2 regions of the Exiguobacterium sp. SH0S2 genome follow, and region 2 is predicted to be linked to the other one. Evidence: riboswitches for the same ligand, from Rfam matches in the RefSeq annotation. Region 2 holds a riboswitch; the other holds the start of a gene.

Region 1 (5,115 bases), on a different contig from region 2:
GAGTGGCACTGATCGGTTTCTTCGGAGTGCTTTATCTCGTCCTCGGCTTCAGCTTCGTCATGTCCCGGTTCTTGATCGGGGAGCGGATCCCGCTGCCGATCATGTGGCGGTTGTTACGGTTCGATTGGCTCGTCATCTCGCTCGAGCTGTTGTTCACGATGGTCGCGCTCGAGGCGTTCCAACTGTTCGGGTATGTCGGGTTGATGGCGACGTTCCTGCTCTTGTCGATCTTGAAGATGGGGTTGTCGAAAGCGACACAGACAGAAGAGACGCAATCGAAGATCGACCAAGTCGAGCGGTTGAAAGAACAGCTCTATCGCGTCGACAGCGAAGCGTTGTTAATTGAAAAGTTTTGGAACGGCTTACGGGAAGTCGTCGAGGTCGAGCGCGGCTGGCTTCAAATCAATCGAGACGGGGACCAGACGTTTTATGATGTGCGGGGGCGGAAAGCGGAAGCGGTCACTGATGCGTATACGCTCGAACGGCACCGTGACGCGAGTGAGCCATACTTTCTGTACGATTCGCTCCACGAGTGGCACCCGGAGCTTCAGGTGAACCAAAGCGAACTGCATCATTCCGCGCTCGTCATTCAACCGGTGACGAGCACGACGAACGCGGTCAGCTGTATGATTTCGACGACGGCGAACGGTGCCTATGATGAGGCGCTCGCGGTCGAGATTCACCGCTTGCTCAAGACCCTGTCGTGGTCACTCGAGCGGATCGATGAACGGGATCGGCTCCAGCACGAGAGTCTGACCGATCCGTTGACCGGGTTGCCGAACCAACGGGCGTTGAAACGTTGGACGAAAGAGCGATTGAACGACGTCGCGTCGTATCCGTTGTCGGTCTTTTTGATCGACCTCGACCATTTTAAATCGATTAACGATACGTACGGCCATGCGTTCGGTGACGAAGTGTTGATTGAAGCGGGGGTCCTGTTCAACCGGCTCGTCCGGAGCAGTGACCTCGTCACGCGTTACGGCGGCGAAGAGTTCGTCTTCGTGTTCCCGAGGACGAACGAGGCGGCGGGGATTGTGACCGGTGAGAAGATTCGGCAAGCGCTCCGGTCACACCCGTTCGGGACAGAAGGGATCCGGGTCCAAGTGACGGCGAGCATCGGCATCGAGACGATTCATGAGTACGAAGAGCTCGATACGGTGTTGCGACATGCCGACCGGGCGATGTACGTCGGGGCGAAGTTTAACGGTCGCGACCGTGTCGCCCATTACCGGGACACGTCGACCGAACGAATTCAATGAAAAAAAGGAGGACCGTTAAACGGTTCTCCTTTTTGAATGAATGATTATGATTTCTGGCTGAACATGTCGGACTCGACCGCATGGATGGCAGCGGACCAAGACCCGTAACGATGCAAGATCGCTTTCGTAGATGGCTTGTTGTTGCGTTTCGCCCATTCTCGGTACGCCTCGAATGAAAGAGAGAAGCCCATCTCATGAATCGCTTCTCGAAGAGCGTTCGACAACTCTGACTTCGAGTAAGTCACGCTCGCCTCAAGCCCGGCTTCGGCGCAGGCGTCATGCCACGAACCGAACGTCTTGACGATGTGGTAATGGCTCGGTGCTTTCGGATGTAGTTTCCGCCATTCTTGATATTTCTTCAGCGTGATGATCGAACCCATGTCCCGTGAATAGAGGGCAAGCGTCTCGACGATATCATCGCGTGTATATTTTGGCATTTTATCGGGTAAATCAACGGCGATTTCCCCATGCCATTCATAGCCGGCGATGGCGAGTGCCTCGGCCCATGATCCGAACTGTCGAATGATCGATTCGGGAGACGGCCAGTTTTGCTCCATCGCGAAACGACGATAGACAGAGCGACGAGGACGTTCCTTTAATAAATCCCCGAGCAAACGAATACAGTGAATCATGCGTTGCTGTTCGGTTGATAAGTGATGAGTATTAGTGGATAGCGTTTGACTCAATGATGGTTCCTCCTTCCATGGACTCATATCTGAACCGACAATGATGACGAAAGTGCTTCTACAATCATACTATCGGATAGTTTTTACGATTTATAAGCGCTTTTGTAAGTTTTTTATGTTAAAAATGGGACGTGATAGGTCTAAAGTCGGATGAAAGATTGAAAAAAAAGGTAACAGGTATATTACAAATTTAATATTATATGGGTTCATTTGTAAACAAAAAGTTTTATTTTTGGTAATTTATATGAATTCCATACAAAAATGTACCCAGCTGGACAATGGGGTCATCACCGTTGTCCAGTTGAGTACACCTCTATAATAAATTTAATTTTCAGACTAATCAATAAAAGTTTTCAAAATATACGAATTTTTTTTTAAGGGTGGTCAATGAAACTGTGATTCTGCTAAAATAGCCGCATTGAGCGAATTTGAGAAAAGAGGATATTATGATATGACAATATGGTTATTTTACTTGCTGCTTGGTCTCGTCCAAGGGTTCACGGAGCCGATCCCGATTTCGTCGAGCGGTCATTTGGTCATCTTCCAAGAGCTATTCAATATCGAATTACCTGGGCTGTCGTTCGAGATTTTCGTCAACTTTGCGTCGCTCCTCGCCGTCTTGACGATTTATCGCCAAGATGTCGTCCGCCTCGTCGTCAGTCTGTGGACGTTCTTATTTAAGAAAGACCGCAGCGAGGATACGATGATCGACGTCAAGTTCATCGGTCTCTTGCTCGTCGCGACCGTACCGGCCGGCGTGCTCGGCGTGTTATTCGGAGATTGGATCGGTGAGACGCTCAGCGGCGTCGCGACGGTCGGCTACACATTGATTTTGACCGGGGTCGCACTTTGGTTCATCCGCAACATGCGCGGGAATAAAGGTGACGGCGGTATCACGTTACGTGACGCCATCTTGATCGGTCTCGCCCAAGCGGTCGCGCTTATCCCCGGGATCAGCCGCTCGGGTGCCACGATCGTCATGGCGATGTTGCTCGGCATTAAACAAGAGTCGGCGCTCCGGTTCTCGTTCTTCTTGTTCATCCCGGTCAGTCTCGGGACGATGATTTTGGACGGCCCGGCACTCTTCACCGACCCAGCGACGCGTGATCTGTTCGGTCCGCTCGTCTTGGCGTTCATCGCCTCGTACGCGCTGACGGCCATCTCGCTCAAATGGTTCCAGCACATCATGGCGAAGGGTGAGCTCAAGTACTTCTCGTTCTATTGCTGGATCGTCGGTTTGCTCGTCGTCTTGTTCTTGGCTTGATTGGAAGCGCTGCTCATCGGAGTGGCGCTTTTTTGCACTTTTATTTTTGCCTTCGATTCTTTTTTGCGATAAAGTAAATGCGTACAAACAAATATTCCTTCGGGGTCGGGTGCAATTCCCAACCGGCGGTGATGGGCGCGAGCCCTAAGTCCGTGACCCGGGCGCACGTGTGCGAACGGTGGATCTAGTGTGACTCTAGAGCCGACAGTATAGTCTGGATGGGAGAAGGAAAAAAGACAGGTCCTCGTGACCTGTGCTTCGTCGTACGTTTTTCTGTAAAGAAAACGCTTATTTGGCCTGCCAAATGACGACTGAGACCTCCCGCCGAGACCCTAAGGACATCCTTAGGGTCTTTTTGTTTGTACGAAACAAGGAGGGAGAACGATGCAACAGTACATGCAACAAGCAATCCAATTGGCCAAGTCCGCTGCCGGACAGACCGGTGTGAATCCGCTCGTCGGGGCCGTCGTCGTCAAAGACGGTCGCGTCGTCGGATTCGGTGCCCATTTGAAGGCCGGTGAACCGCACGCCGAAGTACACGCCATTCGCATGGCCGGTGCGTCCGCATACGGTGCGACGATTTACGTCACGCTCGAGCCGTGCTCGCACTACGGGAAAACGCCGCCATGTGCCGACTTGATCGTCGAGTCGGGCATCAAGTGCGCCGTCATCGCGATGAAAGATCCGAACCCGCTCGTCGCAGGGAAAGGTGTCGCCCGTTTGAAGGCGGCGGGGATCGACGTCGAAGTCGGTCTGCTCGAAGACGAGGCCCGTGCGCTCAATCCGGCGTTCCTACGTTCGCTTGAGACGAAACGGCCGTACGTCGTATTGAAGACGGCGACGAGCCTAGACGGGAAAGTCGCGCTCGACACGGGTGAGAGCCAGTGGGTGACCGGGACTGAAGCGAGACGTGACGTCCACGAACTACGGGCGACGGTCGATGCCGTCTTGACTGGAATCGGGACCGTGCTCGCCGACGACCCTGCCTTGACCGTCCGGCTCGACACGCCGACACGTCAGCCGCTTCGGGTCATCCTCGACCGCGAGCTCCGCTTACCGCTCTCGAGTCAGCTCGTCCGGAGCGCGAAAGATGTGCCGGTGCTCGTCTATACGCTGTCCGATGATGAAGTGAAACGGACCGAGCTCGCGCGAAACGGTGTCGAGCTTGCCGACTATTCGACACTCGACAACGTCCTTCGTGACTTGCATAGTCGCGGCGTCGGCCGTTTGCTCATCGAGGCGGGACCGACGCTCGTGACGTCACTCTTTGACGGACGATACGTCGACGAATGGGTCATGTATCAGTCACCGCGCGTGTTCGGTGGGAACCGAGGCGTCTATCGCTCGAGCCAAGCCGGGCCGTTAGATGCGATCGAGCGCTTCGCGATCGGCTCGGTCGAAACTGTCGGTACCGATATCAAGCTCGTCATGAGAAAGGGGGAGTCCGATGTTCACGGGAATCGTTGAAGAAATCGGCAGTGTGAAAGCAGTGAAGCGGAACGGGCCGTCGCTACGGCTCACGCTCGCGGGCAAGATCGTGTTAGAAGACGTGAAGCTCGGCGACAGCATCTCGGTGAACGGGATTTGCCTGACCGTGACGGCGTTTGATCAAACGAGTTTTGCCGTCGACGTCATGCCGGAGACGCTCAAAGCGTCAAGTCTAGACGGGGTCCGCCCTGGAACGGACGTCAACCTCGAGCGGGCGATGCCGGCGAACGGTCGCTTTGGCGGTCACTTCGTCTCGGGACACGTCGACGGGGTCGGTCGCATCGTCAAGAAGCGTCCGCTCGCGAACGCGGTCTACATCGATATTAGTTGCGAGCCGTCGCTACTCCGTTTCATCGTCCCTAAAGGTTCGATTTCGGTCGACGGGACGAGCTTGACGGTGTATGAGGTCACTGAACGC
Region 2 (5,115 bases):
CGGGAAATCGACACGGATGTCACGATCGGATACCGTTCCTGCGGCTAGTGCATAATACTCTGTTTTTAATCCGTGATAAGGTAGACGGTCGATTAATGTGATCGATACGTCCTTCAGCTGATGGCCGAGGACGCGTTCGATTACACGCATACCCCCGTAACCGCCTCCTAAGACGACTAATTTGCGCATAAAAATCCCCCTTTGTTACTCTCTAACTGTACCATGATATAATACCTCGTAGAAGAACCATTTTCCCGCAATAGGGGAAGAAAGACGGTGAAAAAAATGATGAATCCGATCATCGAGTTTTGTGCCTCGAACTTAGCGATGGGTTCACAGATCGCCCGGGCAAAACTAGAGTCCGATCCTGACCTAGACGTCGTCGAATATGGCTGTACCGGCTACTGTGGGGTCTGCTCGCTCGACTTGTTCTGTCTCGTCGACGGAGAAGTCGTGATCGGGGAGACGCCGGAACAACTCGTCACGAACGTGTATGAAAAAATCGAAGAGATGGCCTGGTAAAAAAGTTTGAGATTTCTCAAACTTTTTTCTTTTTGACCCGTTGCTTTTTTTAAAACGGTTTGGTATATTCTAAGAGGTTCGAATGTAGGTTGTCTGACGTTTAACAACATAAAAAGAAAGCGTTTCAAACGGTAGGGCACATCTCGATTCGGGTATAACACAATCATCGGGTTTTCAATATGAAAGGAGCACAACACCAATGAACATCATGAGCGTGGTTGGTATTTTGGCACTAATTGGAATCGCTTACATCTTCTCGACCAACCGTAAAGCCATCAAATGGCGTACAGTTCTTGCCGCTTTCGCGATCCAGTTTACGTTCGCATTCCTCGTCCTCTTCACATCGGTAGGGCGTTCGGCGTTAGAATTTATCTCAGGAGGCGTCCAAAACGTCTTGAACACGGCGAACGCCGGAATCGGCTTCGTCTTCGGTACGGCAGTCGGGGGAGACAACTTCGTCTTCGCGTTCCAAGTATTACCGATCATCATCTTTATGTCTTCGTTAATTGCATTTCTTTACTACATTGGCGTCATGCAATGGGTCATCCGTATCCTCGGTACGGCACTTGCAAAAGCACTCGGTACGTCACGTAAAGAATCGCTTTCAGCGACGGCGAACATCTTCGTCGGTCAGACGGAAGCACCGCTCGTCATCAAGCCTTACCTTCCAACAATGACACAATCAGAATTGTTTGCCGTCATGGTTGGTGGTCTCGCATCAGTTGCCGGTTCGGTACTTGCTGGATACGCCGCACTCGGTGTTCCGCTTGAGTACTTGCTCGCCGCGAGCTTCATGGCAGCGCCTGCTGGTTTGATGTTTGCGAAAATCATCGTCCCGGAAACAGAAACTCCGGATGATGATATCGAGATTGCAGAAGATGAAGAGAACAAAGCAGCAAACTTCGTCGATGCGGCCGCTCGCGGTGCGTCAGACGGGTTGTTCCTCGCGTTGAACGTCGGTGCGATGCTTCTTGCCTTCGTTTCATTGATCGCACTCGTCAACTTGCTTCTCGGTGGAATCGGTGGCTGGTTCGGTCTAGAAGGTCTCTCACTTCAGTTGATCCTTGGTTACGTGTTTGCACCGCTCGCGTTCGTCATCGGTGTACCATGGGCAGATGCCGTACAATTCGGTAGCTTCCTTGGACAAAAACTCGTCTTGAACGAATTCGTTGCCTTCTCTGAGTTCGCACCGATCATCGGTTCAGGTGAGTTGTCAGCTCGTACAGAAGCGATGATCGCGTTCGCACTCTGTGGATTCGCCAACATCTCATCACTCGCCATCCTTCTCGGTGGTCTTGGTGGTATGGCTCCGAACCGTCGTAACGACATCGCACGTATGGGTGTCCTCGCGATTCTCGCAGGTACGCTTGCGAACTTGATGTCAGCGACTCTCGCTGGTCTTCTTCTCTAATCGTTATTCACAAACAAGAGCGCTCACTCCGGTGGGCGCTCTTGTTCGTTCATGTAACTATCCGCATCGAAAAAAGCACCCAAGGGAGAAGTTCCTTTGGGTGCTTGTGTATTAAGCTTGCAGTTGCATTTGTTGACGTTCGATCCACGGCTTCAACTTCAGGAAGAGCGGGACGAACAAGGCGGTGATCAATAATGCCTTAATCAAGTTGAACGGTAAGATACCGTACAGGACGAGGTTCGTCTTGACTGCTGGATCGGCCATCTCGGCCATTCCGAAGAAGAACGCGTAAGCTGGTAAGATGAGTAGGTAGTTCAAAATCGCCAAGCTGATCGCCATCGTGATCGTACCTGCCACGAGGCCTGAAGCGAGCGCTTTATTCGTTTTACGTTTATGGTAGAACCAAGCGACCGGATACATGAATGCGACACCTGCAAAGAAGTTCGCGACTTCACCGACCGGGACGCCGCCACCGTTAAAGACATAGTAGAGGACGTTTTTTAGAGCGACGACCACGACACCTGCGAGTGGTGAGAAGACGATACCGGCGACGAGCGCTGGGATGTCACTGAAGTCCACTTTCAGGAAGGGTGGCAGGAAGGGCAGCGGGAAGTTAAAGAGCATGAGGACGAATGAAATCGCCCCGAGCATCGATAGCGTCACCAGTGTTGTCAATCGTTTGTTGCGCGTTGTTTTCATCAAAATCTCTCCTTTTGTCGCTCCTTGATGAATGGCACCCGTCGCATAGAAAAACCCGATTGTGTGAACAATCGGGAGAGTTTACGCGCATACGAAATAGATGTTCTCATCAACGTTTAAACCACGCCAAAGAAAACATCCGGATATCGGTCGGATGCCGCCATCTTCTCCCATCCAGACTTTACTGTCGGCTTTCGAATCTCACGAAATCAGCAAGCAACGCCTTGCTCGCTCACGGGCTGAGAAGAACTTGTCTTCAATACCGCCGGTCGGGAATTTCACCCTGCCCCGAAGATGGAACGATTTAATTTTTTTTGTTACAGTTTAGTTATACAAGATATTTCACAAAATCACAAGTCAGTTGACTTGAAGTGAAGATAAATGAGGAGGAGTTCAGATGATTCATTTAACAGAGCCAGCCGCACTACAAGTCATCGATATGATGAAACAGACCGAACGCCCTGAAGCCCAATTCTTACGCATTAAAGTCCAAGGCGGTGGGTGTACCGGCCTATCCTACGGGATGGGGTTCGATGAAGACAAGACGGACAAGGATGTCCAGTTCGACCATCATGGCGTCCGCGTCATCGTCGCCGAAGCTGACCACGGTGTCGTCGACGGGCTCGAAATCGACTATAAGCAGTCGATGCTCGGCGGTGGCTTCACGATCAAAAATCCGAACGCGATCGCGACGTGCGGTTGCGGCTCGAGTTTCCGGACGGCGGCGAACGCCGGCACGCCCGGGGATTGCTAAACGATAGACGGGTTGCCGACATGTTCGGCAACCTTTTTTGGTGAGTATGTTAATGAGAGGAAATGAACGGGAATATTGGTGGAAGAAGGATGAGAAGGGGGTAGGAGTGATGAGAAAAGTGTTGATTTTTGGTGGCTCACGTTACTTTGGGAAACGGCTCGCACTGCGGCTCGCTGAAGCCGGGGACGACGTGACGATTGTCACGCGCGGACAGCTGCAAGTGCCGGAAGCGGAAGGGATCCGCTCCATTAAAGGCGACCGTCAGTCGGTCGCGACGATGAAAGACCTCGCACGTAACGAGTATGACCTCGTCTACGACAATATTTGTTTCAATCCGTATCAGGCGAAGATTGCGACAGACGCCTTCATGGACCGGGTCGGGAAATATGTGCTCACGTCTACGATGTCCGTCTATGCGCCAGAGGCAGCTTTAAAAGAGAGCGACTTCAATCCGCTCCATCATGAATATCACCTTGACGCGGAACACGATTACGGACAAGGGAAACGAGAGGCCGAATCGTACTTCTTCCATCGGGCCTCGTTCCCGGTCACGACGGTGCGGTTGCCGATCGTCCTAGGGCCGGATGATTACACCGACCGGTTAAAATTTTATGTCGACGCGGTTCGGAACGAAGAACCGATCGTATTACATCATCCGGAGGCGTTGATGGGATTCATCTCGAGTTTCGAGGCGGCAGCTTTCTTGGAATGGGTCGGCCGTGCCGACGTGAGGGGGCCGTTCAACGCCGCGAGCGACGGCCTCATCTCGCTAGGTGCGCTCATGGAACGAATTGGACAGCATATCGGTAAACCGGTCCAAATCATTAAGGATGGGGAGTCGTCCCCGTACGATACGGACGTCGACTACTACATGTCGAACGCCGAGGCGAAAAAAGCTGGCTTCGTGTTCACGCAACTCGATGATTGGATTGACCGTGTCATCATTCAAACGATCCGCAAATGAAAAAATGGCCTCTCATCGTTCGCAGATGAGAGGCCAGTCTTTATTTCCCGGCAAATACCGAGGTTGAATGTTGTGGGTGACGCGCTGTCGGGTCGACGAGCTGTTTCACTTGGTTGACGGCGATCGGTGCTTCACCGAAGCCGGTCGCGATCAATTTCACTTTGCCTTCGTACGTGGCGATGTCACCGCAAGCGAAGATGCCTGCGACTGTTGTCTCCATTCGTGAGTCGACACGGATCGTGTTTTTCTCAAACTCCATGCCCCAGTTTTTGATCGGGCCGAGCGATGAGACGAACCCATAGTTACAAATCAAGTCGTCGATGTCGACGAACTTCGATTCGCCATCTTTGTCCGTCAGTTCGACCGACTCGATATGCGTCGCGCCTGAGAGTGATTCGATATTATAAGGCGTCCAGACGCTGATCGTCGAGGCCTTCATTTGTTCGACCGTATGCTCGTGAGCCCGGAAGCGGTCACGACGGTGGACGATATGGACTTCTTTGGCGATACCTTCGAGCATGAGTGCCCAGTCAACGGCCGAGTCGCCGCCGCCGGCAATCATGACGCGACGGTCGCGGAATTTCTCCATGCTGTCGACGAAGTAATGAAGGTTCGCATAATCTTCACAACCGTCCAGTCCGAGCGGACGTGCGGCGAACGCGCCGTTGCCGGCTGTGATGATGATCGCTTTCGTATGGTACTCGTCCTTGTTCGTCGAGATGTGGAACGTACCGTCTTCGAGTCGCTCGACCGTTTCGACCGTCT

The links. Region 2 has a riboswitch for FMN ahead of EVJ21_RS10285 (ECF transporter S component). Riboswitches for the same ligand answer to the same signal wherever they lie in the genome.
Region 1: linked by a shared signal. The riboswitch ahead of ribD (bifunctional diaminohydroxyphosphoribosylaminopyrimidine deaminase/5-amino-6-(5-phosphoribosylamino)uracil reductase RibD) and the one ahead of EVJ21_RS10285 (ECF transporter S component) in region 2 are both predicted to bind FMN.

The regions. Positions count from the first base shown of each region.
Region 1 covers NZ_SJVB01000002.1:168,594-173,708, reverse strand. The annotation lists gene EVJ21_RS05720 (GGDEF domain-containing protein) at 1-1,259, shown strand, start outside; gene EVJ21_RS05715 (homing endonuclease associated repeat-containing protein) at 1,304-1,945, opposite strand; gene EVJ21_RS05710 (undecaprenyl-diphosphate phosphatase) at 2,397-3,209, shown strand; FMN riboswitch at 3,301-3,443, shown strand; gene ribD (bifunctional diaminohydroxyphosphoribosylaminopyrimidine deaminase/5-amino-6-(5-phosphoribosylamino)uracil reductase RibD) at 3,594-4,676, shown strand; gene ribE (riboflavin synthase) at 4,657-5,115, shown strand, end outside.
Region 2 covers NZ_SJVB01000003.1:323,439-328,553, reverse strand. The annotation lists gene EVJ21_RS10300 (NAD(P)/FAD-dependent oxidoreductase) at 1-189, opposite strand, end outside; gene EVJ21_RS10295 (YuzB family protein) at 286-522, shown strand; gene EVJ21_RS10290 (NupC/NupG family nucleoside CNT transporter) at 722-1,933, shown strand; gene EVJ21_RS10285 (ECF transporter S component) at 2,045-2,632, opposite strand; FMN riboswitch at 2,791-2,932, opposite strand; gene EVJ21_RS10280 (HesB/IscA family protein) at 3,030-3,386, shown strand; gene EVJ21_RS10275 (Rossmann-fold NAD(P)-binding domain-containing protein) at 3,496-4,350, shown strand; gene EVJ21_RS10270 (NAD(P)/FAD-dependent oxidoreductase) at 4,391-5,115, opposite strand, start outside.